3 regions of the Pantoea sp. CCBC3-3-1 genome follow, and region 3 is predicted to be linked to each of the others. Evidence: predicted binding sites of a transcription regulator. Region 3 holds the regulator's gene; each other region holds the start of a gene.
What was found. The regulator sigma-54, encoded in region 3, starts transcription at its own class of promoters, with help from an activator protein. The targets are predictions, from matches to a motif close to GTTGGCACANNTTTCGCTNT.
Positions count from the first base shown of each region.

Region 1: glnA (glutamate--ammonia ligase) is a predicted target of sigma-54. The motif match lies at 4,965-4,984, and genes of this name have one in related genera.
Region 2: EHV07_RS04485 (gamma-glutamyltransferase family protein) is a predicted target of sigma-54. The motif match lies at 5,701-5,720, and genes of this name have one in related genera.

Region 1 covers NZ_CP034363.1:4,917,173-4,924,745, reverse strand. The annotation lists gene hemN (oxygen-independent coproporphyrinogen III oxidase) at 1-657, shown strand, start outside; gene glnG (nitrogen regulation protein NR(I)) at 799-2,208, opposite strand; gene glnL (nitrogen regulation protein NR(II)) at 2,216-3,265, opposite strand; gene glnA (glutamate--ammonia ligase) at 3,412-4,821, opposite strand; gene typA (ribosome-dependent GTPase TypA) at 5,253-7,076, shown strand.
Region 2 covers NZ_CP034363.1:992,754-1,000,326, reverse strand. The annotation lists gene hpxK (allantoate amidohydrolase) at 1-266, opposite strand, end outside; gene EHV07_RS04515 (alanine--glyoxylate aminotransferase family protein) at 266-1,504, opposite strand; gene EHV07_RS04510 (amino acid ABC transporter ATP-binding protein) at 1,536-2,273, opposite strand; gene EHV07_RS04505 (amino acid ABC transporter permease) at 2,254-2,910, opposite strand; gene EHV07_RS04500 (amino acid ABC transporter permease) at 2,910-3,575, opposite strand; gene EHV07_RS04495 (transporter substrate-binding domain-containing protein) at 3,585-4,370, opposite strand; gene hpxU (MurR/RpiR family transcriptional regulator HpxU) at 4,723-5,562, opposite strand; gene EHV07_RS04485 (gamma-glutamyltransferase family protein) at 5,756-7,342, shown strand; gene hpxX (oxalurate catabolism protein HpxX) at 7,355-7,543, shown strand; gene EHV07_RS04475 (AtzE family amidohydrolase) at 7,540-7,573, shown strand, end outside.
Region 3 covers NZ_CP034363.1:4,422,474-4,430,046, forward strand. The annotation lists gene mlaF (phospholipid ABC transporter ATP-binding protein MlaF) at 1-505, opposite strand, end outside; gene EHV07_RS20685 (calcium/sodium antiporter) at 730-1,710, shown strand; gene kdsD (arabinose-5-phosphate isomerase KdsD) at 1,725-2,708, shown strand; gene kdsC (3-deoxy-manno-octulosonate-8-phosphatase KdsC) at 2,723-3,289, shown strand; gene lptC (LPS export ABC transporter periplasmic protein LptC) at 3,286-3,858, shown strand; gene lptA (lipopolysaccharide ABC transporter substrate-binding protein LptA) at 3,830-4,378, shown strand; gene lptB (LPS export ABC transporter ATP-binding protein) at 4,384-5,109, shown strand; gene rpoN (RNA polymerase factor sigma-54) at 5,158-6,591, shown strand; gene hpf (ribosome hibernation promoting factor) at 6,614-6,901, shown strand; gene ptsN (PTS IIA-like nitrogen regulatory protein PtsN) at 7,114-7,573, shown strand, end outside.

The DNA of each region.
Region 1 (7,573 bases), 490 kb from region 3:
GTATTTAACTATGCGCATATGCCGATGCTTTTCGCCGCCCAGCGTAAAATCAAAGAGGCCGATCTGCCTGACACTCAGCAAAAGCTGACGATTTTGCAGCAGTCCGTCGCCTTTCTGACGAAAGAAGGCTATCAGTTTATCGGCATGGATCACTTTGCGCGTCCTGATGATGAACTGGCGATAGCCCAACGAGAAGGGCGTCTGCACCGCAACTTCCAGGGATATACCACTCAGGGCGACACGGATTTACTGGGGATGGGCGTTTCAGCAATTAGTATGATCGGCGACAGCTATGCACAGAATCAAAAAGAGCTGAAAAGCTGGTATGCCGCAGTCGCAGCGCAGAAAACCGCGCTCTGGCGTGGCGTAAAGCTTACGGAAGATGACTGTCTGCGGCGAGAGGTCATTAAAACGTTGATGTGTAATTTTTCTCTGGAATTTTCCCGTTTTGAAACGGCAGAAAGACCATTTCAGCGCTATTTTGCGGAAGATTTGGCGCTGCTGGCGCCTTTTATTGAAGATGGGCTGGTGGAATGCCACAGAGACGGCCTCCAGGTCACGCCTCAGGGGCGAATGCTGGTCAGGAATATCTGCATGTGCTTTGACGTTTACCTGCGTCAGAAGGCGCGCAGGCAGCAATTCTCGCGGGTCATCTGAAGCGCTCAACAAGAAAAGCCGGCATCCATTTTTGATGCCGGCTTTTTTAGTCAGAATCCTACAGCGAATCCGCTTTTACGAGCGGAATACCACAGGCTGAAAGGGATTTCCCTCCAGGGGAGGGAAATTTTTGGCTGACACCTACTCCATTCCCAGCTCTTTCAGCTTGCGGGTCAGGGTGTTTCGTCCCCAGCCCAGCAGCCTGGCCGCCTCCTGCTTGTGACCCTGCGTATGGCGCAGAGCCGTGGTCAGCAGCGTTCGCTCCATCTCTGGCTGCGCTTCCGACAGCAGATTTTGATGACCGGAACGCAGCGCGCGGTCGGCCCACTGCGCCAGCAGCGTTGCCCAGCTGTCCGGCAGGGACTGTACCGGGTTATCAGGCGTTGAGGTTTCGAACAGCTCAGGCGGCAGGTCCTGAATCAATACTTCCTGCCCCGCCGCCATAACGGTTAACCAGCGGCAGGTGTTCTCAAGCTGGCGAACGTTACCCGACCAGTGCAAACGGGTTAGCGCCGTTTCTGTTTCCGGATGCAGAATTTTCGCTTCCACACCCAGTTCGCGAGCGGCAACCTGCAGGAAATAGCGTGCCAGCCGTGGAATATCCTCACGGCGCTCGCGCAGCGGGGGAAGATGCACGCGGATCACGTTCAGGCGGTGGAATAAATCCTCACGGAATTTGCCTTCCTGCACCCGAAGCTCCAGGTTTTGGTGGGTTGCGGCGATAATGCGTACGTCCACCTTAACCGGCGCGTAACCGCCAACGCGATAGAACTGGCCATCAGCCAATACGCGCAGCAGGCGAGTCTGCACATCCAGCGGCATATCGCCGATTTCATCCAAAAACAACGTGCCGCCATCGGCTTGCTCAAAACGCCCCTGACGAATCTGATTTGCGCCGGTAAACGCCCCCTTTTCATGGCCGAACAGCTCCGACTCAATCAAATCTTTAGGGATCGCAGCCATATTCAGCGCAATAAAAGGGGCCTTTGCTCGTGGACTGTGCCGGTGGAGTGCATGAGCCACCAGCTCTTTACCTGTACCGGATTCGCCATTAATCAGTACGCTGATCGAAGAGCGTGAAAGACGGCCGATAATGCGGAAAACGTCCTGCATCGCCGGGGCTTCACCGATGATATCCGTCGTTGGTCCACTGACAGGCTGATTGCGCGGCTGCTGCTGCTCCTGATAGTGACTGATAGCGCGTTCGACGAGCGCTACCGCTTCATCAATATCAAAAGGTTTCGGTAGATAATCAAATGCCCCTTGCTGATAGGCGCTTACTGCTGCATCCAGATCGGAATGCGCCGTCATTATGATGACCGGAAGCATCGGGTGACGCTGTTTTATCTGTTTCAGTAATGCCAGTCCGTCCATGCCGGGCATACGAATATCTGAAAGTAAAACGTCTGGGGTTTTGGTGGCAAGGGCATCCAGCACCTCGTTACCGCTGTCAAAGGTCGCACAGCTTAAACCGGCTCCAGTGAGCGCGCGTTCAAGCACCCAGCGGATGGAGCTATCGTCATCGACGATCCAAACTATCCCTCGTTGCATAGAAACCTCACTGGCGAATAGGCAGAAAAACCGAGAATTCAGTGTGACCAGGCCAGCTGCTGAACTCTATTTTTCCCGAATGCTGGTCAATCAGGCTGCGGGCTATCGATAAACCTAACCCCGTACCGCCCTCACGACCGCTCACCATCGGGTAAAACAGCGTATCCTGCAGCTGAGCAGGAATACCCGGGCCGTCATCTTCAATATCAATGCGGGCCACCAGGCGATAACGTACGCCGTGCAGCGTGAGTTGAAACGCTGTGCGGGTACGGAGTGTTATAGTTCCGCCACGCTCACCCAACGCTTGCAGCGCGTTGCGTACCACATTCAACAGAACTTGTTCGATTTGATCCGGGTCGTGCGGTAACTCTGGCAGGCTGGGATCGTAATCCCGCACCAGCGTTACGTTATCCGGAAGCTCCATCGATACCAGGTTAACCACGCGTTCGGCCACCTGATGGATACTTTGCGTTACGTGCATACCTGGCTGTTGCGGGCCAAGAAGACGATCGACCAAATTGCGCAGGCGATCGGCCTGTTCAATGATCACTTTGGTGTATTCAGTTAACGAAGGATCGGGCAGGGCTTTCGCCAGCAGCTGTGCTGCACCGCGTAAACCACCCAGCGGATTTTTAATTTCATGCGCCAACCCCCGAACCAAATCACGGGCGGCCACCTGCTGAGCATGTTGGATCTGTTCCTGGCTGAGACGGCGTTGATTATCCATCGGTGCCATTTCCAACAAAATTAAGCCATCGGGTAAAAGCTGCGCGGTTAACGACATAATATGTGCGCGACTGTCGACAACCAGTGTCACTTCGCTGTCGGTAAAACCCTGTCCTGCATTCAGACTCTCGCGCATTACGTCGATATTTAAAGAAAAATATCCCATCAGGTCTGGCAGTGGCGTACCAAACAGCTTGCGGGAACTTTGCGCTAACAATTGCTGTGCCGCGGGGTTGGCGTAATGAACAACCAGCTCGCTATCTACCAACAATATACTGTTAATCAAAGAATTAAGAATCTGCCCGGCATCGGGCAGCATGCCAGTTGCCATGCACACACTCCTGCACCATTTTAGTGCATTATAGTCATGGAACCCGAGATCCGTCTCCCTGAACAATGATTTCGTGGAGAAAAAAGCCCATCCTGAGATGGGCTAGAGTTTCCACGGCAACAATCCCTGAGAACTTACAGCTTTTATTACACGCTGTAGTACAGTTCGAACTCAACCGGATGCGGCGTCATACGAACGCGGTCCATCTCGGATTTACGCAGTTCGATGTAGGCATCGATGGTGTCGTCAGTGAATACGCCGCCACGAGTCAGGAACTCACGGTCTTCGTTCAGCGCATTCAGTGCTTCTTCCAGTGAACCCGCTACTTTTGGAATCTCAGCTTCTTCTTCCGGCGGCAGGTCATACAGGTTTTTGTCCATCGCGTCGCCAGGATGGATTTTGTTGATGATGCCGTCCAGGCCAGCCATCAGCAGCGCAGAGAACGCCAGGTATGGGTTTGCTGCTGGATCTGGGAAGCGAGCTTCGATACGACGCGCTTTCGGGCTGGCAACCACTGGGATACGGATAGAAGCAGAACGGTTACGTGCAGAGTAAGCCAGCATAACAGGCGCTTCATAACCCGGGACCAGACGCTTGTAGGAGTTGGTCGTTGGGTTTGCCAGGGCGTTGATGGCTTTAGCGTGTTTGATTACGCCACCAATGTAGAACAGCGCCATTTCAGACAGGCCGCCGTATTTGTCGCCAGCGAACAGGTTGGTGCCGCCTTTAGACAGAGACATATGGCAGTGCATACCTGAACCGTTGTCGCCAAAGATTGGTTTTGGCATGAAGGTCGCAGTTTTGCCGTAAGCGTGTGCCACGTTGTGAACGACATATTTGTAGATCTGAATTTCGTCCGCTTTTTTAGTCATGGTGTTGAAGCGGGTTGCCACTTCGTTCTGACCTGCGGTCGCCACTTCGTGGTGGTGAGCTTCAACAACCAGGCCCATCTGCTCCATGGTCAGGCACATTGCAGAACGGATGTCCTGTGCGGAGTCGACTGGTGGAACCGGGAAGTAACCGCCTTTCAGACCTGGACGGTGACCTTTGTTGCCGCCTTCGTATTCTTTACCGGTGTTCCAGCACGCTTCGATATCATCGATAGCAACGTGTGAACCGGAAGTGGTTGCGCCAAAACGCACGTCGTCAAACAGGAAGAATTCTGGCTCTGGTCCAAACAGGACGGTATCGGCGATACCTGAAGAGCGCAGGAAATCTTCAGCGCGTTTAGCGATAGAACGTGGATCGCGATCGTAGCCCTGCATGGTGCCTGGCTCAAGAATGTCGCAACGGATGATCAGCGTAGAATCTGCGAAGAAGGGGTCAATGACAGCAGTAGTTGCGTCAGGCATCAGCACCATGTCGGATTCGTTGATGCCTTTCCAGCCACCAATCGAGGAGCCGTCAAACATTTTGCCTTCTTCGAAGAAGTCAGCGTTAACCTGATGAGCAGGAATAGTAACGTGCTGTTCTTTACCTTTGGTATCGGTAAAGCGCAGGTCAACAAATTTGACTTCGTGCTCGTTCATCATCGACAGAACGTGTTCAGCGGACATACTTAACTCTCCTGGATTTTGCCATTGTCATCGTAGTGAGAGAACTTTTGCGATGGACTTTGCTTATCTTACGCAGTCGACCGATAATTAAGTTCTCTGACAGGCTACCGTTGTGGAAACGGGTAGTTTTCGCTTAGTAAGATAAAGCGAAATCTATGCCAACTTTCTCAATTAGCGAAAAAAGCGCTATGATGCGCCCTCTCGTGTAACGAGACCTGCACCATGATGGAAGTCGCGCACCATTTTGGTGCTTCTGAGTGCCTGAAGAGCACTATTCTGGTGCATTTTTTCGATGAAGTGCAATTCTTGCACTGAAAATGGCTCTGAAAGCAATCCTGACAGTTATCTTTAATTGAAAACTGTGATCCTGTTCAGTCCTTCGATTAATCCGTGTACAATAGCGCGCTATTTCTAATGCCTGAGGCAAAGCTGTGATCGAAAATTTGCGTAACATCGCCATTATTGCCCACGTTGACCATGGTAAAACTACCCTGGTTGATAAGTTGCTGCAGCAGTCCGGTACCTTTGATGCCCGTACTGAAGCAACCGAACGCGTAATGGACTCCAACGATTTGGAGAAAGAGCGTGGGATTACCATCCTCGCAAAAAACACCGCCATTAATTGGAAAGACTACCGCATCAACATCGTTGATACCCCAGGACACGCCGACTTCGGCGGTGAGGTAGAGCGTGTGATGTCAATGGTCGACTCGGTGCTGCTGGTTGTGGATGCAACGGATGGCCCTATGCCGCAAACCCGCTTCGTGACCAAAAAAGCCTTCGCTAATGGTCTGAAGCCGATCGTGGTAATTAACAAAGTTGACCGTCCGGGCGCACGTCCTGACTGGGTTGTGGATCAGGTATTCGACCTGTTCGTTAACCTGGATGCGACCGATGAGCAGCTCGACTTCCCGGTTATCTATGCATCTGCACTGAACGGCATCGCCGGTCTTGATCATGCCGATATGGCTGACGACATGACCCCGCTGTATCAGGCTATCGTGGATCACGTTTCACCTCCACAGGTTGAAATGGATGCGCCATTCCAGATGCAGATTTCCCAGCTGGACTACAACAACTACGTTGGTGTGATCGGCATCGGCCGCATCAAGCGCGGTAAAGTGAAGCCAAACCAGCAGGTTACGTTGATCGACAGCGAAGGCAAAACCCGTAACGGTAAAGTCGGTAAAGTACTGACTCACATGGGTCTGGAGCGTATCGAAGCGACCGAAGCTGAAGCGGGCGATATCATCGCTATTACCGGTCTGGGCGAGCTGAACATCTCTGACACCATCTGCGATACGCAGAATGTGGTCGCGCTGCCAGCACTGAGCGTTGATGAACCTACCGTAACCATGTTCTTTAACGTCAACACTTCTCCGTTCTGCGGTAAAGAAGGCAAGTTCGTTACCTCACGTCAGATCCTTGACCGTCTGCGTAAAGAACTGGTGCACAACGTTGCATTGCGTGTTGAAGAAACTGAAGATGCTGATGCATTCCGCGTTTCTGGTCGTGGTGAGCTTCACCTGTCCGTTCTGATCGAAAACATGCGTCGTGAAGGTTTCGAGCTGGCGGTATCCCGTCCGAAAGTTATCTTCCGCGAAATCGACGGCCGTAAGCAAGAGCCGTTCGAGAACGTAACGCTGGACATCGAAGAACAGCATCAGGGTTCTGTGATGCAGGCGATGGGCGAACGTAAAGCCGACATGAAAAACATGGATCCAGATGGCAAAGGTCGCGTACGTCTTGACTACGTTATCCCAAGCCGTGGTCTGATTGGCTTCCGTAACGAATTCATGACCATGACGTCTGGTACCGGTCTGCTGTACTCCACCTTCAGCCACTACGACGATATCCGTCCAGGCGAAGTGGGCCAGCGTCAGAACGGCGTACTGATCTCCAACGGTCAGGGTAAAGCTGTTGCGTTTGCACTGTACAGCCTGCAGGACCGCGGTAAGCTGTTCCTGGGTCACGGTGCGGAAGTCTACGAAGGCCAGATCATTGGTCTGCACAGCCGTTCTAACGACCTGACAGTTAACTGTCTGACCGGTAAAAAACTGACCAACATGCGTGCTTCCGGTACTGACGAAGCAACCACGCTGGTTCCAGCTATCAAGATGACGCTTGAGCAGGCTATCGAGTTCATCGATGATGACGAGCTGGTAGAAGTTACGCCACAGTCAGTACGTATTCGTAAACGTCACCTGACTGAAAACGATCGTAAGCGCGCAGGCCGCGGCAGCAAAGAATCTTAATCTTTGATGTGATCTGATATGCAACGCTCCCTGGGAAACCGGGAGCGTTTTTTATATCAGCTGGCAAACCCTTTCAACTGCAAATAATCTTATTTGAGGGTTGTTCAAGTCCAGACCATTCAGCACAGCAGGATTATGTGAGGTAAACAGGATTTGCTGTCTTTTCTGGCTCAGAATCCACTTTGACATTTTTCTTATTAACAGAGAAGCCAGCTTTAGATTAATCGCCATATCAATATTATCTATAGCGAAGCACTCATAAATCGATAAATAAACTTAATACTCTCTGTCGTTCTTCCTACCGAAGGTGATAATAGCGATCCGGGTTGAGAAGTCGTCGTAATATCACTCACTCAGTCAAATTGCAAATTGTTGCAGTGTTTCCATCAATATCCAGGCCGGATTATCACGCGTTAACTCAATTAGTTTGAGTGCAGCAAGTCCAGACGTTGCATCAAGATCAATTTTTTCCTGACACTATTAAGCTTCAGTGAGTG
Region 2 (7,573 bases), 1.6 Mb from region 3:
TCCAGATGGGAACCCAGCAGCAGCGCGGGCGCTCCCGCTTCCAGACCTTCATAACGACCGCAGATATTACCCACGCTGTCCTGCCAGACTTTCATGCCCGCTTCGGCCATCCATTCGCCTGCCAGCGCATTAGCGCGCAGATGTTCTGGCGAGAGGTAAACACGGGTGAGAAATTCGGGCGTTTCACTGATTTCCGCCAGCCGATCGCAGCGCGCCATGACTCTGGCAGCGGCTTGCTCAGCCGCGGCTGAACTCATCAGCTCCATCAGCAGCTCCCGCGTGAGTAATGATCCCAGGCCGACTGCATCGCGGCACCCTGCGGCGTTTTGTAGCCCAGATAAGTCAGCACCGATTCCAGCGCGCTCAGCGTCTGCATCACGCAATCTTTACGGGCGTTGTAACCCATGGTGCCAATACGCCAGACCTTGCCGTGCAGCGGGCCAAACGAGGTGCCGATTTCAATGCCAAAATCTTCCAGCATCAGTTTCCGTACCCGATCGCCGTTAATGCCTTCTGGGATAACGACGCCCAGCACGTTGTTCATCTTGTGGTTTATATTCCCGAAGGTTTCCAGTCCCATGCCCTGAATGCCTTTCAGCATGGCATCACCATGCAGCTTATGGCGGGCAATGCCCTGATCCAGACCTTCTTCAAGAATCAAACGCGCGCATTCGCGAGCGCCAAACAGGGCGGAAGTCGCTTCGGTGTGATGGTTAAGCCGTTCTGGCCCCCAGTAGTCCATGATCATGCCGAGATCGAAATAGTTGGACCAGATCATCTCGTCTTCGCCGTCCTGATGTGCGGCGGTACGAATGCCTTCCTCGACACATTTGCGCTTGCGGATTACCGCTTCCATTTCCGGGCTGAGCGTGATGGGTGAGGTGCCGGACGGGCCGCCAAGGCATTTCTGCATCCCGGCGGACACGGCATCCAGTCCCCAGGCATCGGTTTCCAGCGCGTTTCCGGCAAACGACGCCGTGGCATCGGTATAAAACAGCACGCCATACTTTTTGCAGATTGCACCGAGTTCTTCCAGCGGTTGGAGCATGGTGGTAGATGTATCGCCCTGCACGGTCAGCAGCAGGCGCGGTCGCACGGTTTTGATCGCATCTTCAATTTGATCGGGCGTAAACACTTCGCCCCACGGCGCTTCAATGGTATGAACTTCGGCGCGGCAACGCCGGGCAATTTCACACAGCAGATGACCGAAACGGCCAAATACCGGCACCAGAACTTTATCGCCAGGCCGGATCGCCGACAGCAATATCGCTTCGATACCGGCACGAGAAGTGCCGTCGATCAGCAGCGTCCACTGATTTTGCGTGCGGAACACGCCGCGATAGAGCGCCATCACTTCGTTCATGTAATGCGTCATGGCCGGATCGTACTGCCCGATCAGCTGGCTGGACATGGCGCGCAGCACGCGCGGATCGGCATTGATCGGCCCCGGCCCCATCAGCAGGCGCTGCGGTGGATTGATTTGGGAAATGTTCGCTAAATCCATCTTGTGGTTCCTTCTCTTGTCGATCGATGCATCAGTTCAGACCGCGCACCGATGAGATAAACTGTTTGAGTTCCTGAGTTTGCGGGCTGGCAAAAACCATTTTGCTGTCGCCCTGTTCCCAGACGCGTCCCTGATGCATAAACACCACGCGGTCGCCGACTTCCCGGGCAAAGTTCATTTCATGCGTGACCAGAATCAGCGTCATGCCCTCTTTCGCCAGCTGTTCCAGCACCTTCAGCACTTCGCCCACCAGCTCCGGGTCAAGCGCGGAAGTGATTTCATCGCACAGCAGCACTTTCGGCGTCATCGCCAGCGCACGGGCAATGGCGACACGCTGCTGCTGGCCACCGGATAAATTCGCCGGGTAGTAATCCATCCGGTCGCCCAGCCCGACTTTTTCCAGCATCTGTGCTGCCAGCGCACGGCATTCGGCCTCCTTCTTTTTCAGAACCCGACGCGGCGCCAGCATCACGTTTTCCAACGCGGTCATATGCGGGAACAGATTAAAGTTCTGAAATACCATGCCGACCGAGCGGCTGATTTCGCGCGCCTGAGAATCGCGATCGGTAATCGTCATACCGCCCAGTTTGATACTGCCTTCCTGATAGCCTTCCAGCCCGTTCATGCAGCGCAGCAGCGTACTTTTCCCCGATCCGCTGCGGCCGATAATCGAGATGACCTCGCCCATCTCGACATCCAGATCGACGCCTTTTAGCACGTGATTGGCACCGTAGTATTTCTGTACCTGATTAATGGTGATGAGCGGCATTGAATTTCTTCTCCAGGTACTGGCTGTAGCGCGACAGCGGATAACACATCAGGAAGTAGCCCAGCGCCACCAGCCCGAAAACTTTGAACGGTTGATAAGTCACGTTATTGAGAATGGTGCCCGCTTTGGTTAGTTCGACAAAGCCGATAATCGATGCCAGCGCGGTGCCTTTTATAACCTGAACCGCAAAGCCTACCGTTGGCGCAATGCCGATGCGCAATGCCTGCGGCAGTACGACGCGATAAAGCGTCTGACCAAAATTCAGGCCGAGGCAGCGTGAAGCCTCCCACTGCCCTTTTGGTAAAGCCTGAATGCTGCCGTACCAGATATCGACCAGAAAAGCGCTGGTGTACAGCGTCAGCGCCAGCGAGGCGGCGGTCCAGGGCGATACATCAATGCCAAACAGCGCCACGCCGAAGAAAGCGAGAAACAGCTGCATCAGCAACGGCGTGCCCTGAAACAGTTCGGTATAAGCACGGATAAAACGGTTCGGCCAGCGACGGCCCGTCAGGCGCACCATGACCAGCGGCATCGCCACCAGCGTACCGCCTAAAAATGCCGTCAGCGACAACAGCAGCGTCCAGCGTGCGGCCAGCAACAGATTGCGCAGGATGTCCCAGTCAGTAAACGTCGTCATCAGGGCGTTTCTCCAAACCATTTGCGGCCCGCGGCCAGCAGTAACTGACGCATCGCAATCGACAGCGCCAGATAGAGCAGCGTAGTAACGCCATAGACTTCAAAACTCAAAAAGGTCCGGGACTGGATCAGGTTGGCGGCGAAGGTCAGCTCCTCATAAGAGACCTGAGAAACCACCGACGATCCCAGCATCACGATGATGCACTGACTGACCAGCGCCGGATAAATGCGCTTCAGCGAAGGCGGCAGCACGATGCGCAGAAAGGTCTGTGAACGCGTCAGCCCCAGCACGCGCCCGGCTTCCCACTGGCCTTTTGGCGTGACCTGAATACCGGCGCGAATAATTTCGGTGCTGTAAGCGCCCAGGTTAATCAGCATCGCCAGCAGTGCGGCTTCGCCCGCCGTCAGCTTCAGCCCGAGCGCCGGCAGGCCAAAAACGATAAAGAACAGCTGCACCACAAACGGCGTGTTGCGGATCAGCTCAACGTAGCAGCCCCACACGCGGCTCAGTATCGACGGCTTGCCGCTGCGTAGCGCCGCGCCGAAAATGCCCAGCGCCACGCCGCCCACGGTGGCCAACACGGTCAACTGAATCGTTACCCACAGCCCGGAAAGCAGTTCCGGCCAGTAAGGCCACAGCGCAGGAAAGTCGAGTTGTTCCGTCATCGCCTGCCCTTATGCGCCAAAGTCGGCCGGTAATGGTGCCTTCAGCCACTGCTCAGAGAGGCCGTTCAGCGTTTTATCTTTTATCGCCTGGTCGATTAGCGTATCTACCTTCGCTTTCAGGGCGGGTTCGTTTTTGCGAAGACCGATAAAGCACGGTGAATCCTTCAGCATAAATTTCGCCACCGGCGCTTTTTCCGCATTCTGTCGGGCAATCGCCGCGACCACCAGGTTGCCGGTTGCGACATACTGCACCTGACCAGAAAGATAGGCAGAAAGCGTGGTGTTGTTATCTTCATAGCGCTTCAGCTGGGCATCTTTCGGCGCGACGTCGCTCAGCACCATATCTTCCACCGCGCCACGCGTTACGCCGATGGATTTGCCGCTCAACGCCGCGGCATCTTTCAGCTCAGCCTCTTTTGGGCCAAACACGCCGAGGAAGAACGGCGCGTAAGTGCGGCTGAAAGCGATAACTTTCTCGCGCTCAGGGTTTTTGCCCAGGCTGGAGATCACCAAATCAACCTTATCGGTTTGCAGATAAGGGACGCGGTTGGCGCTGGTCACCGGCACCAGCTGCAACTTAAGTTTCATCTGTTTTGCCAGGTATTTTGCCATATCAATGTCGTAGCCCTGCGGCTGGAGATCGGTACCCACCGAACCAAACGGCGGGAAGTCCTGAGGAACGGCGATGCGGATAACTCCACGTTTTTCAATGTCCTGAAGCTGATCCGCCCACGCATGCGTTACCTGAGTCAACATCAGCGCCACACCTGCTACTGCCAGTAATGCTTTCTTCATTCTTTTTGCCCCGGTAAATAAACCATGAAACGAAAGATTCTTGAAGAATTCATTTGCAACTAATGTGCCAGCCGCGCGACTGCCTGCCACGTAACGTGATTTTTTGACTCAGGGATCGCGACCAAAAGACCAGCTATGCTAGTAAACAGGCTGATAAATCAGATTATATGCCGTTAGAAAAGCAAAAAGGCAGGCAGAGAGAAGACCGATAACCGACAGGATTTGGGAAAGAGCTGATGGAAATTACAGCCGTAAATCTTTCGCCCCGAAATAAAGCAAAGCACCAAAACGGTGCCCCACTAATGTGATTTTGATTGCCGGGGCACCACCGCTTACCGGCAGCCGCTGGCGATTAACGCTGTTCCAGCTCATCCAGCTGGTTGTAGAGATCGGCAATATGGTGAATGCGCTGACGGCCTTCGCTAAGCAGTTCATGCAGTAAAGCGTTTGCCAGCAGGTTAATTAAACTGTTGGCCGAGGCATAGCTGTCGAAGGCGGAAACGCTGTCCAGCGGCGCGCAGAGCTGCCAGCGAGCCAGCGCCATCAGTGCCTGAGCCTGAGGTTCGCAAATCACCAGTGTGGGAATGCCATCATGTTGCAATTGCTGCAACAGCGGCTTGATGATGCGCGGACGACGACGGAAAGCAATAACCACGACCATATCCTGCGGCGTCACTTCAGCCAGCTCCTCGGAGAGCGTCTGACCCGGCTGCGGCAGCACCTGCACGCCGCCTCTTGCCTGAAGCAGCTGCTGACGAAAATGCAGCGCTACCGGGTAAGCATTGCGCATGCCGATGACAAACACGCGCTGGCTTTTCGCCAGTTGCTGAACAACCTCGCCGAACTGTACGGCATCAATCGCGTTGACCCACTGGGTCAGATTCGCCATTTCCTGCTTGTAGTGGCGGGCAAGCAATGTATTTCCCTGCACCGCATCGCGGTTGTCGGTCAGCGGCATGCCGCTCTGCCTTAAGGTGCGCAGCTCATCCCGCATGTCGCGATATTTGTCATAACCGAGCCGCTTAAACAGACGGCTGACGGTGGCCTTAGAGACGCCGCTGAGGCGAGCCAGCTCGGCGCTGTTATAGCTGATCACATCATCGAAGTGGTCGAAGACGAAGTCGGCTACGCGCTGCTCCTGCGGTGATAACTGCGGATAGTGACTCTTCAGACGTTCATCGAGCTGCTTCATGCGTGGACCTTGTAACTTTTGTTTCAGAGAACATAGCCTATACAAATAACGTGCCTGGCAGAAAAAAACCGCTAAATCGCGACGTATCTTCCGGCGGTTAAGGCTTTTTTTCAATGTTTAACCCGATATCAGCGGATAACTGGAACATCTCTTGCTTTAGTTAACGCACTGTCACCCTGAAAAAGAGATTGTGATGATCCAAAGTAATGTCGCCCCGTTAGGTATGACCGTGACGCCCCATCATCTTGCCAGCGAAAGCGCGCTGGCCGTTTTGCGTGAAGGCGGCAACGCCATTGAAGCGATGGTCGCGGCGGCGGCGACCATCGCCGTAGTGTATCCCCATATGAATGGTCTGGGCGGCGATGGCTTCTGGCTGATCGTGCCGCCACAGGGTGAGCCGGTTGCCATCGATGCCAGCGGCGCAGCGGGTTCACTGGCCGATTTACGTTTTTACGAGGCGACTTCAGCCATCCCGCATCGTGGTCCGAAAGCGGCCCTGACGGTCGCCGGGACGGTCAGCGGCTGGGCAGAAGCATTAAAGATTTCTGACGAGCTGGGCAGTTCGGTTACGCCGCTTGCGCGCCTGCTGGCAGATGCGACCCGCTATGCCGCAGATGGCATTCCGGTGACGCAATCGCAGGCGGCGGCAACGGCAAGTAAATATCATGAACTCGCGGAGCAGCCGGGTTTTGCCCATACTTTTCTGCCCGAAGGCGAGGTGCCGCGTGCAGGCAGCCGCTTTACCCAACCTGACCTTGCTAACACGCTGATTCAACTAACGGAAGAGGGGCTGGAAAGCTTCTACCGCGGTTCGCTGGCCAGTAAACTCGCCAGCGCGATGTCCGCGCTGGGGATGCCAGTCACGCTTGAGGATTTGAATCGTCATCAGGCGAAACGGCGCACGCCGCTGCGGATCCGGCACCAGCACGGCGAAGTGTATAACATGACGCCGCCCACGCAGGGCGTGGTGTCGCTGGCCATTCTCGGCATTATCGATCGGCTGGATATGAACGGCGCCGATGAAGCACAAACCATTCACCGCATTGTTGAAGCCACCAAACTGGCATTTGGGCTGCGCGATCGCTATATCACCGATCCGCGCCACATGACGGAACAGATGCAAAGCCTGCTCGACTCCGATTTGCTGGCGCGGCTGGCCAGCGAGATCGATGATCGGCACGCCGCACCATGGGGAAGCGGTAAAGGACCAGGCGATACCGTATGGATGGGGGTGATGGACAGCAGCGGGCTGGCCGTTTCCTTTATTCAGAGCATTTATCATGAGTTCGGCAGCGGCGTGGTGTTGCCGGGCACCGGCATTACCTGGCAAAATCGCGGCGCGGCGTTTAGCCTCGATCCCAATCATCTGCTGGCTCTTGCGCCCGGCAAACAGCCTTTTCATACCCTGAATCCTGCCGCTGCCCGCCTGAATGATGGGCGCACCATGGTTTATGGCTCAATGGGCGGCGACGGCCAGCCGCAGACCCAGGCGGCGATTTTTACCCGTCATATCGTACAGGGCATGCCGCTACAGCAGTGCGTTAGCGCCCCGCGTTGGCTGCTGGGCCGCACCTGGGGCCAGGCCTCCGATTCGCTGAAGCTGGAAGGCCGTTTTTCCAGCGAAACCTTTGCCCGCCTGCGCGCACTCGGCCATGAAGTGGAAGCGCTGGATGATTTCAGCGAAGCAGTCGGCCATGCAGGCGCCATCGTACGTCATACCAACGGTATGCTGGAAGGCGCATGCGATCCGCGCAGCAACGGTAGCGCCGCCGGTTTTTAACAGGAGAACACCATGAAGCAGACTTCGCCCGACTGGGCAGCCTATGTGGCACAGATGGAGCAGGTTCTGGGCGTGACGCTGGATGACGAGCGCCGCGCCGAACTGCTGGTGCAGTTTACCCGTATCGCCGGTATGGCAGAGCCATTGATGGCGTTTCCACTCGACGATCGGCAGGAAGTGGCGGGAGTATATAAAGCATGAATCTGCACAGGTTATCCATCGCTGAACTGA
Region 3 (7,573 bases):
CGAACATAATCAAATCGGGTTCTAATGCTATCGCTCTTGCCAGCGCAGCACGTCGTGCCATACCGCCAGACAACTCCGAAGGCTTCAGCTGTGCCGCTCCCCGCAATCCTACGGCTTCCAGCTTCATCATGACCGTGCTGTGTAGCAGTTGCGGTGGCAAATGAGTATGTTCCCGCAGGGGCCACGCGACGTTGTCAAAGACCGTCAGATCCGTAAACAATGCGCCGGACTGAAACAGCATGCTCATTTTTTTACGCGTTTCGTACAGTCGGGAGCGCGAAAGCGCGGGAATATTTTCGCCGTTAAACCAGATTTCACCCGCATCAGGTCGAAGCTGGCCGCCAATCAGGCGCAGCAATGTGGTTTTCCCGATGCCTGAAGGGCCCATAATGGCGGTGACCTTCCCTTTGGGCACCGTAAGCGAGATGTTATCGAAAACCGGTCGATCCCCACGGGCGAAACTGACGCCACGGACATCTACCAAATTCGTCTCCGTCTGGCTCATAGCTACCTCTTATCCTCATTTTCAGGCATATAATCTCCCCCGATGGTATCGTATTACCGCCTGGACTGGACACTTTTACAGAAACTTACTTCCGGAACGTAGCTAAAGTTGGCATAAGTTTTACTTTTTGCTTCCAGACCGTCAAAATCAACGCATTAACTTTAGCCCCTGACTCTCCGTCGTGCAGGGCAAGCCGACGATTATACCCGATCAAAGGACACTTCATGCTCGTAGCTACCGCACTCTTTATTATCGGCCTGGTCCTGCTGGTATATGGTGCAGATCGTCTGGTGTTCAGCGCGGCGATTCTTTGCCGCGCTTTAGGGATTCCACCGCTGATTATTGGCATGACCGTCGTCGGTATTGGCACTTCGTTACCCGAACTCATCGTCTCTTTTTCTGCCGCAACGCATGGTCAGATGGATATCGCCGTGGGTACCGCGCTTGGCTCGAACATTACCAATATTTTGTTGATTCTCGGCGGCGCCGCGCTGCTACACCCGCTGACCGTCCATTCCCGCCTGATCCGACGTGAACTGCCACTGATGTTACTCGTGAGTTTATTATGCGGGGTCGTGCTTTTTGATAATATCCTGAGCCGCAATGATGGCCTGGTGCTGATAGCACTTGCGGCAGCCTATTTAATTTTCATTATCAAAATTGCCCGCAAAGCTGAGCGAGACAATAATGATTCGCTAACGCGCGAACAGCTGGCCGAACTGCCTCGCGACGATGCGGGCAACACGGTCGCCTTTTTATGGCTGGCGGTTGCCCTGATCATCCTGCCGATGTCTACAAGTATGGTCATCGATAATGCGACAGTGATTGCCGACTACTTTGGCATTAGCGAACTGGTGATAGGACTGACGGTAATCTCTGTAGGCACCAGCCTGCCGGAGCTGGCGACGCTGATTGCCGGTGCGCTAAAAGGCGAAGACGATATCGCTATCGGCAATTTGATCGGCTCTAACATCTACAATATTGCCATCGTGCTTGGCGTGCCTGCGCTGGTTCATCCGGGCAGTATTGATCTGCATGCTTTCGCCCGGGACTACTGGGTGATGTTGAGCGTTAGCGCTCTGTTTACCCTAATTTGTCTACAGCGCAGCCGCTGTATTGGAAGAGCGGCGGGCGCCCTGCTGCTGAGCGGCTTTGTTGCCTGGGTGGCCGTGCTGTACTGGCTCCCTTCGGCTACCCTCTGGTAAAAGGATTAGAACTTATGGCACCTTTTCTCAACCCCGATTTCGACTTTCAGCAGGCGGGCAGAGACGTCCTGAATATTGAACGCCAGGGCCTGGAACAGCTGGATCAGTACATCAACGAAGACTTCAGCGAAGCCTGCAAGCGCATTTACGGCTGCCTGGGTAAAGTGGTGGTGATGGGCATTGGCAAATCGGGTCATGTCGGCAAAAAAATGGCCGCCACGTTTGCCAGCACCGGTACGCCAGCTTTCTTTGTGCATCCAGCCGAAGCCAGCCACGGCGATCTCGGCATGGTCAGCGCAGGCGATATTGTGATTGCTATCTCCAACTCCGGCGAATCCTCAGAAATTCTGGCGCTTATCCCCGTGCTAAAACGCCTGCACGTCTTTTTAATTTGCATGACCAGCCGACCTGAAAGCGCAATGGGTCGTGCGGCTGATATTCATCTGTGTGTTAAAGTACCGCAGGAAGCGTGTCCGCTGGGTCTTGCGCCAACCTCCAGCACGACGGCAACGCTGGTGATGGGGGATGCGCTGGCGGTCGCCTTATTAAAAGCGCGCGGCTTCACGGCTGAGGATTTCGCGCTTTCGCATCCTGGCGGCACGCTGGGTCGTAAACTTCTGCTGACGGTCAATGATATTATGCACAGCGGTGATGAAATCCCTCACGTTAGCCGTGATGCGTCATTGCGCGACGCGCTGCTAGAAATCACGCGTAAAAATATGGGCATGACGGTAATTTGTAACGATCTGATGAAGATCGAAGGGATTTTCACCGATGGTGACCTGCGCCGCGTGTTTGATATGGGCATTGATATTCAGCACGCCAGTATCGCCAGCGTTATGACGACCGGTGGCATTCGGGTCCGCCCAAATACGCTGGCGGTCGATGCCCTTAATTTGATGCAAAGCCGTAACATTACCGTTGTCATGGTCGCCGATGGCGATCATCTGCTCGGCGTGGTGCACATGCACGACATGCTGCGCGCCGGTGTGGTTTAACAAGGAATAAGAGAATGAGCACTGCCGCAGGCTGGGTAAATACCTGTTATGGCGAAGTGAGCCAGGATGTGATGGCGCGCGCGCGCGAAGTCAAACTGCTGATTTGTGATGTTGATGGCGTCATGTCAGACGGCGTGATTTATCAGGGCAACAACGGCGAAGAGCTGAAAGCATTTAACGTACGGGACGGCTACGGCATTCGTTGCCTGCTGACCTCCGGCGTGGAAGTCGCTATCATCACCGGTCGCAAAGCTAAATTGCTTGAAGATCGCTGTACCACGCTGGGAATTACGCATCTTTACCAGGGACAGTCCGATAAGATTTTGGCCTTCCGCGAACTTCTGGATAAACTGTCGCTTCGAGCAGATGAGGTTGCCTATATTGGCGATGACCTGATCGACTGGCCGGTGATGGCTGAAGTTGGCCTGAGCGTGACCGTCGCGGATGCGCACCCGGTTTTAATTCCTCGCGCTGACTACGTTACCCGTATTGCAGGTGGGCGTGGCGCGGTTCGTGAAATTTGTGACCTGATTTTGATTGCACAGGATAAGTTTGATGAGGCCAAAGGGCAGTCTGTATGAGTAAAGCAAGGCGTTGGATCACACTGTTACTGGCGCTGGTGGCTATCGTGCTAATTGGCTGGAATCTTGCCGACACCGATGAGACGGCTCCCGTTGCCGGGAACGATCAGGAACCCACTTATACCAGCCAGACGTCAAACACGGTGGTATATAACCCGCAGGGTGGCCTGAGCTACAAGCTGGTCTCCGACAAGGTGACCTACTTCTCAACCGATGCGGTCAGCTGGTTCGATAACCCGATAATGACCACTTATGATGAGAGTAAAACCCCTACCTGGTCGGTGCGGGCGGATAAAGCCAAACTCACGAACGACCGTATGCTGTATCTGTATGGTCACGTTGAAGTTAATAGCCTGACGCAGGATGCGCAGCTTCAGCGGATCAAAACGGATAACGCCGTGGTTAATCTCATCACGCAGGATGTCACCTCCGAAGATCAGGTGACGCTTTACGGTAGCAGTTTTAACTCTACCGGTATGAAAATGCGTGGCAATTTACGCAACAAAACTGCCGAGTTGATTGAAAAGGTCAAAACCTCCTATGAAATTCAGAATGCGAAACAACCTTAAGTTTTTGACGCTCGGCCTGCTGCTGGCTGCCAGCCTGCCCGCTTTTGCGCTTACCGGCGACTCGGATAAACCGGTCAATGTCGATTCGGAAAATCAGGCGCTGGACATGCAGGGTAACGTAGCCACTTTCACCGGCAACGTGATTGTAACTCAGGGCACGATCAAAATTACCGCCGATAAAGTGGTGGTCACTCGCCCTGGCGGCGACAGCAATAAAACCATTGTGGATGCCTGGGGCAAACCCGCTACCTTTTATCAGATGCAGGACAGCGGTAAACCCGTGCAGGGCCATGCCCAAAAAATGCACTATGAGCTGGCGAAAGATTTCGTTGAGCTGACCGGTAACGCCTATCTGGAACAGCTGGACAGCAATGTAAAAGGCGATCGCATTACCTATCTGGTCAAAGAACAGAAAATGCAGGCCTACGGCAATACCGGCAAACGTGTGACGACCGTATTGGTGCCTTCGCAGTTGCAGGATAAAGGCACCCAGTCCACCGGACAGAAAAAGAGTAACTAAACGCTATGGCGACTTTAATTGCGCAAAACCTGGCGAAGGCCTACAAAGGCCGACGCGTTGTCGAAGATGTGAGTCTGGAAGTTAAATCCGGCGAGATTGTGGGTCTGCTTGGCCCTAACGGTGCAGGTAAAACCACCACGTTTTATATGGTGGTTGGGATTGTACCGCGTGATGCGGGCCGTATCGTTATTGACGATGAGGACATCAGCATTCTGCCGCTCCACGCCCGCGCACGCCGCGGTATTGGCTATTTACCCCAGGAAGCGTCAATTTTCCGTCGCCTGAGCGTTTACGATAACCTGATGGCGGTGCTGCAAATTCGTGAGGATTTGTCGGCAGAACAGCGCGACGATCGAGCCAAAGAGCTGATGGATGAATTCCATATTACGCATTTGCGTGACAGCATGGGCCAGGCGCTTTCCGGCGGCGAACGACGCCGTGTTGAGATTGCCCGTGCGCTGGCCGCTAATCCTAAATTCATCCTGCTGGATGAACCCTTCGCCGGTGTCGACCCGATTTCCGTTATTGATATCAAAAAAATTATCGAACACCTGCGCGATAGCGGCCTGGGCGTGCTAATTACCGACCATAACGTTCGCGAGACGCTGGCTGTCTGCGAGCGGGCTTATATTGTCAGCCAGGGCCATTTAATCGCCCACGGCTCGCCGGAAGAAGTCCTGGCGGATGAACAAGTTAAGCGAGTCTATTTGGGCGAAGAGTTCAGACTCTGATAAGGTGGTCGGACCGGGTTAGATTTTTGAGGAATTAGTATCCTGAATATGAAGCAAGGTTTGCAGCTCAGGCTTAGCCAACAGCTTGCCATGACGCCACAACTGCAGCAGGCGATTCGTCTGCTGCAACTCTCTACGCTTGAACTCCAGCAGGAAATTCAGCTGGCGCTGGAAAGCAATCCCTTGCTTGAGCAAACCGACATTCATGAGGAAGTGGACAGCCGCGAATATCAGGAAAAAGAAGCGCTTGATACCCGCGAAGCCTTAGAACAGAAGGACATGCCGGAAGAGCTACCGCTAGATGCGACCTGGGATGAAATCTACACCGCCGGCACGCCATCCGGCACGGGTACCGACTATCACGATGATGAACTGCCTGTTTACCAGGGTGAAACAACGCAGACATTACAAGACTATCTGATGTGGCAGGTGGAGCTGACGCCGTTTACCGATACCGACAGGGCGATTGCTACAGCGATTGTCGATGCGGTGGATCCCACAGGCTATCTGACCGTCTCGCTTGAGGAAATCCAGGACAGTATCGGCAACGATGAACTTGCGGCTGACGAAGTTGAAGCGGTATTAAAGCGCGTGCAGCGTTTCGATCCGGTTGGCGTTTGCGCTCGCGATCTGCGGGATTGCCTGCTGGTACAGCTGTCGCAATTCATTCCTGAAACCCCTTTCATCAAAGAAGCACGTTTAATCGTTAGCGAGCATTTAGATTTGCTGGCAAATCACGACTTTCGCAGCCTGATGCGGGTCACTCGCCTGAAGGAAGACGTGCTGAAAAACGCGATGCAGCTGATTCAGTCGCTCGATCCCAGACCCGGCCAGTCCATTAATACCAGCGAGCCTGAATATGTTATTCCTGATGTGCTGGTACGAAAAATCGGCACTCGCTGGACGGTAGACCTGAACGCGGACAGCGTGCCGCGTCTGAAAATCAATCAGCACTATGCTTCGCTGGGCGGTTCGACACGTAACGACAGCGATAATCAGTTTATTCGCAGCAATCTGCAGGAAGCCAGATGGCTGATTAAAAGCCTCGAAAGCCGTAACGATACCCTGTTGAAAGTAACGCGTTGTATCGTTGAACAGCAGGAGGCTTTTTTTGAACAGGGCGAAGAATTTATGCGTCCCATGGTGCTGGCCGATATTGCCGCCGCTGTGGATATGCATGAGTCAACGATCTCGCGCGTTACCACGCAAAAGTATCTGCACAGCCCGCGCGGCATTTTTGAACTGAAGTATTTTTTCTCCAGTCATGTTAATACTGAAGGCGGCGGCGAAGCTTCCTCCACAGCAATTCGGGCACTGGTGAAAAAATTAATCTCGGCGGAGAATCCCGCCAAGCCTCTTAGTGACAGCAAGCTGACTACCCTTCTTTCCGATCAGGGAATTATGGTAGCCCGCCGCACTGTAGCGAAGTACCGAGAGTCTTTATCCATCCCGCCCTCAAATCAGCGTAAACAGCTGGTCTGAACGAACAGATAAGGAAGAGCGTATGCAACTCAATATCACTGGACAGAACGTTGAAATCACTGAGCCGTTACGTGAGTTTGTCACGGCGAAATTTGCCAAACTGGAACAGTATTTCGACCGGATAAATCAGGTTTATATTGTTCTTAAGGTTGAGAAGGTCACGCAGATAGCCGATGCAACGTTACATGTAAACGGCGGTGAGTTGCATGCCACCTCGGAAGAGAAAGATATGTACGCGGCGATTGATGGCTTGATTGACAAGCTAACGCGCCAACTTAATAAACATAAAGACAAGTTGAAGCAACACTAAATTTCACCCAAGCATTGATTATTTTTTCGCCACCCTTATCTGATAAGAACGTGACGTAAGATGTACCGGCTCGTACTCTGTTCTGGAGTCCGGGCCGTTAATCAATAAGGCATGTTGCATTTGACCGATGGCCTGACATATCTGTACGCTTTGCGGCGTCAGATGCGTCAGGCCGTTTTGCCAGGCGAAGTGAATACGTAAGTGAAACTATGATGAACAATGATCACACACTGGAACTGAGCTCGGTACTGAGCGTCTCCTGCACCCGCAGCGGCGTACACTGCCAGAGTAAAAAGCGGGCGCTGGAAATTATTAGCGAGCTGGCAGCCAAACAGCTTAACCTTCCGCACCAGACTATCTTTGAAGCGATCCTGACGCGCGAGCGGATGGGCAGCACCGGTATTGGCAACGGCATTGCTATTCCGCACGGTAAGCTGGTGGAAGACACGCTGCGCGCCGTGGGCGTATTTATTCGCCTTGAGCAGCCGATTGCTTTCGATGCGATCGATAATCAGCCCGTAGACTTACTGTTTGCGCTGTTGGTCCCTGCCGATCAGTGTAAAACGCATCTGCATACTCTTTCTCTGGTCGCAAAGCGTCTTGCCGATAAAACCGTTTGTCGCCGTCTGCGTGCGGCTCAGAGCGATGAAGAACTCTTTGAGATCATGGCGG